One region of the Bacillus spongiae genome, then DNA from elsewhere that is predicted to be linked to it. Evidence: riboswitches for the same ligand, from Rfam matches in the RefSeq annotation. Region 1 holds a riboswitch; the other holds the start of a gene.

Region 1 (3,276 bases):
AGTAAGGATGGTTTTATATGCATACAATTTGGAAAGGAAGTATTAGTTTTGGGTTGGTGAATATTCCGATTAAACTTCATGCAGCTACTGAGGATGGCGATATAAAGTTAAGAAGTCTTCATAAAGCTTGCCATACACCGATAAAATATGAAAAAGTATGTCCAGCATGTGAAGTGGAATTAAATAAGGAGGACATTATTAAAGGGTTTGAAGTCGCGAAGGGGAAATTTGTCGAAATTAGCGACGATGAAATACAGGCGCTTAAAGAAAGTAAAGAAGAAAAAAGTGTTGAGATTGTTGATTTTATCGAATTAAAGGAAATCGACCCTATTTATTTTGACCGAAGTTACTTTTTGTCTCCGAGTGAAGGAGGAAAAAAAGCTTATGGTCTACTAAAAGAGGCGTTAGTAAAAACAAAAAAAGTAGGAATTGCCAAAATGATGATTCGATCAAAAGAACAACTCAGTGTGATTCGGGTATATGAAAACATCCTACTTGTTGAAACGATTCATTATCCTGATGAAGTCCGCAAGGTAGAGGAAGTTCCAAACATTCCTTCAGAAAAAAATGTAACGAAAAAGGAACTTGATACCGCTATTTTACTTATTGATCAACTCACTACTGACTTCTCACCTGAAAAGTATCACGATGAGTATAGGCAAAAGCTTGAAGGCTTAATTGAGGAAAAGTCGAAAGAAAAACAAACGGTTTTACCAGCAGAAAGTCGGGCAAATGCCGATAATGTTACCGATTTAATGGCTGCATTGCAAGCGTCAATTGACCAATCCAAGCCGAAAAAGAAAACAACGAATAAAAGGTCTAAGAAAGCAAAAGCTTTGTAATCCGTGTCTTAAAAGTAATGCTATCCGACTTATGTGCTTAGCTAGACTTGAACCATTCCACAACTTTTTTCTTCACTTATGATATGAGGTATGGTAAAGTATGAATGAATTTAATATTGAATGAACACTGGGGGTGCCGGAAGTGGCCGGCTGAGAGTAAGACCTTAATGTCTTTGACCCTTCTTAACCTGATCTGGTTTGTACCAGCGTAGGGAAGTGTCCAATATGATAGCGAAGAGTGCATAATAAAAAATTGCATGATTGACAGGTAGCTTTTGGCTACTATTCGTTCTTTCATTTAGTTCACGATAAACCTCCAGTGTTAACACATCGGAGGTTTTTATTGTTCTTACAGAAGGTAACAGCTGTAATCACGTTATTTAAGAATTGACCAAGTGATTAAGAAAAACATTACTGTGTCCTCAATAGAACAATAATCTTCAGGTTCATTCATCATCATTTCAATCATCATTGGAGGAATATAATGTGAAAACAGCTCTAACAATCGCAGGCTCAGATTCTGGAGGAGGAGCAGGCATTCAAGCAGATTTAAAAACGTTTTCAGCACTAGGGGTGTTTGGGATGTCAGTTATTACAGCTGTTACTGCTCAAAATACGCAAGAGGTTCGCTCAGTTGAAAACATTTCATTAAATGTAATTAAAGATCAAATCAATGCCATTTTTGATGACATTCATGTAGATGCAGTGAAAATTGGTATGCTATCGACTGCTGAAATTATTGAAGCGGTGACAACAGAGATTTCTAAGCGGAAGATAAAGTCGGTGGTTGTAGATCCCGTTATGGTTTCAACTAGCGGTCACTCCTTACTAGATCCGGCTGCTGTACATATGTTGAAAAAGAAATTACTTCCTCTCGCGACAGTCGTAACTCCCAATATTGCAGAAGCAGAAGTGTTAGTGAATCAGAAAATTCGAAACAAAGTAGAGATGGAGGAGGCCTGTCAGAGAATACATGAAATGGGTCCAGGAACGGTTCTTCTAAAAGGTGGACATTTACATGGTGACGCTGATGATCTTTTCTATGATGGAAAAGCATTCAGGTGGTTTCAAGCAGAAAGAATTCAGACGAAGAATACTCACGGTACAGGGTGTACATTATCGTCAGCTATTGCATCCTATTGCGCAAATGGAGAAAGATTAGAAACGGCCATTGCAAAGGGTAAAGATTATGTCACAGAAGCAATTAAACAAAGCTTTTCTATTGGAAAAGGAAATGGTCCTACACATCACTTTCATCCGTTTTACACAAGGTAATTCATATAACTTGTTTGGAGAATAATAAAATTATAGAAGAGGGAATTAATACATGGAGAATAATATCGATTATGGCTTATATTTGGTAACAGATGAATCTCTTCCATTAACCTTACTAGAAGAGAAAATAATTGGTGCCATGAAAGGGGGGGCATCGATCATTCAGCTCAGAGAAAAAGAGTCCACAAGTAAGGAGTTCATTAATAAAGCGAAAAGGTTGAAAGCAATCTTATCTGAAACATCTATTCCCCTTATTATTAATGACAGACTTGATATCGCCTTGCTCGTAGAGGCAGACGGGATACACCTAGGACAAGATGATCTTCCTGCGAGAGAAGTAAAGAAAATTCTTCCTGCCAAAATGATTCTCGGGGTCTCTGTACATTCCGTTCAGGAAGCACTTCAAGCAGAGAGGGATGGAGCAGATTATATTGGAGTAGGCTCAGTATTTAAAACTTCGTCAAAGCCAGACGCTACTCCCATTAGTTTTGATGAGGTAGTGGCCATTAAAAAATCAGTTTCTATACCGGTTGTCGGAATTGGTGGGATTACAGAAGAAAATGTTGACTTAATAAAGGAATTGGGGATTGACGGGGTTGCCATTGTGTCGGCTATTATGAAAAAAGAAGATACAAAAAAAGCGACAGAGCAATTAAAACGGAAACTTACGTGGCTCTAGTGAGAAAAGGAGGGATGCTCGATGCATTCCTCCTTCATTTTCTAAAACAAATCAAAGAAATAAGGACCTACACTAAATATAAGTAATAGCATGTACACAAACATAAAGTAAAAGCTACCTAGCATGGCAGTCCATTCAGGGTCACGACCCCATTTCCAGACCAATGTCGTTAAAAGAGAGAGGACGAATGAAATAACCCAAAGGCTTCCATCAAAAGTTAAATAGGAAGGGGCTATGGAATAGAAAAAGCTATCCATTGCAGTTGCTAAATAGAAGATAGGCATAACTAGAAACATTCCAATTGATACGTATTCGACTAAGTGAACACCTTCTGATTCCATAATGTTTGGTTTAAAAATATTTAAGTAGATCAAAAATGCTAAAGATGGTAAGTACACATAAAATGATGTTAATAATACAATAAACCCACTAAATAACATTAAGAAGCTATTATAAAAAGCATTGAAATAATCCTCTTTC
Region 2 (3,276 bases), on a different contig from region 1:
CGTTGTTTTTATCAACATTAATAATACTTACTTTCAGCAAAATGACATTTAACGCATTTTCTCATCACATAGGATTCCTTAAATACATGCCGACATGACTGTTGAATTTCTGAAAGCTGCTGTTCTAAATGCTTGATATTTTGCTGTAATAAAGAGATTTCTGCTTGCAAACACTCAATTTTTTTATCTTCGAATGAATTATTGGTAAATGGCTGACCCATTCTCAATAAACTCCTTCGATTTCTTATCCATTCCCTCTTTAATAAACTCGCTGTTTGTTTGTTCTCCTTCTTTTGCTTGTTTTCTAAGATCATGAGAAATTCTCATAGAACAAAATTTCGGCCCGCACATGGAACAAAAATGTGCGACTTTCGCTCCTTCAGCTGGTAGCGTTTCATCATGGTACTCTCTAGCACGATCAGGATCTAACGAAAGATTAAATTGATCGTTCCAACGAAACTCAAATCGAGCTTTGGATAACGCATCATCACGCTTCTGTGCACCAGGATGACCTTTTGCTAAATCGGCAGCATGTGCCGCTATTTTGTAGGCAATAACCCCTTGTCGAACATCCTCTTTGTTCGGTAGACCTAAATGTTCCTTCGGTGTCACGTAACAAAGCATCGCAGTTCCAAACCAACCAATCATCGCTGCTCCAATGGCTGAAGTAATATGATCATATCCCGGCGCAATATCCGTTGTTAATGGACCTAGCGTATAGAAAGGAGCTCCCTTACACACTTCTATTTCTCGGTCGACATTTTCTTTTATTTTATGCATTGGCACGTGGCCAGGCCCTTCAATCATGACTTGCACATCGTGTTTCCAAGCAATTTCTGTTAATTCTCCTAATGTATCAAGCTCAGCGAATTGTGAGTCGTCATTCGCATCTGCAATCGATCCCGGTCTTAAACCGTCCCCTAATGAAACCGAGATATCATACGTCTTTAATATTTCACAAATCTCTTCAAAATGAGTATAAAGGAAGTTTTCTTTATGGTGAGCAAGACACCACTGCGCCAGAATTGATCCTCCTCGGGAGACGATTCCCGTCGTGCGTTCAATCGTCATTGGAATATAACGCAAAAGTACTCCAGCATGGATCGTAAAATAGTCTACCCCTTGCTCTGCTTGTTCAATTAACGTATCTCGATACACTTCCCACGTTAAATCTTCAGCAATTCCATTCACTTTTTCAAGTGCTTGATAAATAGGAACGGTTCCAACTGGCACAGGAGAATTACGAATAATAAACTCTCGTGTGTTATGGATATTTTTACCTGTTGATAAATCCATTAGCGTATCAGTTCCCCAGTGAGTTGCCCATGTCATCTTTTCCACTTCTTCTTCAATGGAAGAGCTGACAGCTGAATTCCCAATATTCGCATTAATTTTCACGTGGAAATTACGACCGATAATCATTGGTTCACTCTCGGGATGGTTAATATTTGCTGGGATGATCGCGCGTCCTTCTGCTACTTCTTTACGGACAAATTCCACATCAAGATTTTCCCTAATGGCGATAAATTCCATTTCAGGGGTAATCTCTCCTTTACGAGCATAATGCATTTGGGTTACATTTTTTCCTTTGAGTCCACGTAGCGGATTACGATCTTTTCGATCAAACGATACTTGTTCATTTCCCGTCTTACTACGAATTCCATTATCTTCTGGTTTTACTTCTCTTCCACTATATTCCTCAACATCCTTACGTTCCAAAATCCATGATTTTCGTAATTCAGGAAGTCCTTTATGTATGTCCGGGATGAAATTCGGATCGGTAAATACACCACTTGTATCATATACTCTTATCGGTTCATTGTGAGCTGTCCCTGTTTCTGTCTCTGTTGGACTTAATTCTATTTCTCTCATTGGAACTTTAATGTCAGAGCGTGTCCCCTCTACATATACTTTTTTACTATTTGGGAATTGAGATTTAAATTCAATTCCTTCGTTTTCTACTTTTTTCAATCCAATTTCCTCCCTTATTGATTTTAACCTGGGCCTATATCAATATGAAGGTGAGGTATTTTTAAGCATAATAAAAACAAAAAATCGGGTTCTTTTTCAAGACCCGATGAAGTATGCACACGTGTACAAATAAATTTGTTCAAATTATGCTAACTACTTCCCTCCGCTGGTACAAGCCAGATCAGGTTCTAAGAGTCAAAGAACTTTATACGCGTACTTCTCTCAGTCCATGCTGAATGGACACCCCTAGTAGAATGATGATCAATATTCAATTTTCATTCATATTTAATCCTCACAAGTTTAACACTAGTTGGATTAATTGTAAATAGATTAAGTGAATTGATACTTTTTTCTTAAATATTGTGCCTTTCAACTATGTTACGATATAGATGAGCAGTTGTTCAGTTAACGAGGAGGAAAATAGAATAGTTTGAAAGGGTTATGGAGGAAATCATTATGGGTGAAGTAATACGTATAAAGGGGTTAAAGTACCCTAACGTTCAACATTATGAATGGGAAGGAGAACTTGTTTACAAAACACCAGAGTATGTAATAGTGCTTTGTAAACCTGGTAGAAAGTTCATACACTACTCGAGAGATACTACGTTTACCTTTCATAATACATCATTAGAATACTTTTCCCTCAAAGAAGGCTTTACCGACTGAAAATGGGAGCATTGTCTCCTATTACTGCAATGTTGCTTTGCCATCAATAATAAAAGGAAACGAACTATCTTTTGTTGATTTAGATTTAGATTTCGTAAAACCACAAAATGAGGATTGGCAAGTTATTGATGAAGAGGAGTTTGAAACAAATAGCATCAAATATAATTACCCTCTTGAGCTAAAGGAAGGTGCACTTCAGTCATTAGAAAAGATGAAATATAGTATTAAAGAAAAGAAATTTCCATTTAACGACTCAGTTTTGGAAAGGTTTAAATCCTTTCTTCCACTATAGGGAGCTTTTAGAACAAAACGATCATAGCATTCTGAAAAGCAGTGTCTATTTTTAGGCTATTAAAGTGAATATTAGAAACCCTAATTGAACTAAGGGAGTCGAACTTTCAGGTCATGATTCCTTTCGTTCAAATGCTATAGTAAAATAAATCTATCAAAATATTATAACAGGAAGTTCAGAGGTGTTTATTTGAATCAATTTGAGTATACTTTCGAAACCGAACGATTAATCGTAAGACCATTAAAGAAAGAGGACTACATAAACTGGTTGAATGAATTTAATAATCGACTCCCGTCCCAGAGTCCCCATGACGATGGAAAAATCGATATGAGTGAATGTACAATCGA

The links. A riboswitch is a leader RNA that binds a small molecule or an ion and turns the genes downstream of it on or off. The one in region 1 is predicted to bind thiamine pyrophosphate.
Region 2: another riboswitch for thiamine pyrophosphate. It lies ahead of thiC (phosphomethylpyrimidine synthase ThiC); the one in region 1 lies ahead of thiD (bifunctional hydroxymethylpyrimidine kinase/phosphomethylpyrimidine kinase).

Annotation. Positions count from the first base shown of each region.
Region 1 is NZ_JBBAXC010000015.1:47,399-50,674, forward strand. Features, by position in the region: gene ku (non-homologous end joining protein Ku) at 18-842, shown strand; TPP riboswitch at 962-1,074, shown strand; gene thiD (bifunctional hydroxymethylpyrimidine kinase/phosphomethylpyrimidine kinase) at 1,329-2,117, shown strand; gene thiE (thiamine phosphate synthase) at 2,170-2,796, shown strand; gene WAK64_RS16765 (hypothetical protein) at 2,838-3,276, opposite strand, start outside.
Region 2 is NZ_JBBAXC010000004.1:274,614-277,889, forward strand. Features, by position in the region: gene WAK64_RS07140 (hypothetical protein) at 18-221, opposite strand; gene thiC (phosphomethylpyrimidine synthase ThiC) at 199-1,977, opposite strand; TPP riboswitch at 2,113-2,229, opposite strand; gene WAK64_RS07150 (hypothetical protein) at 2,428-2,637, shown strand; gene WAK64_RS07155 (DUF402 domain-containing protein) at 2,675-2,929, shown strand; gene WAK64_RS07160 (GNAT family N-acetyltransferase) at 3,119-3,276, shown strand, end outside.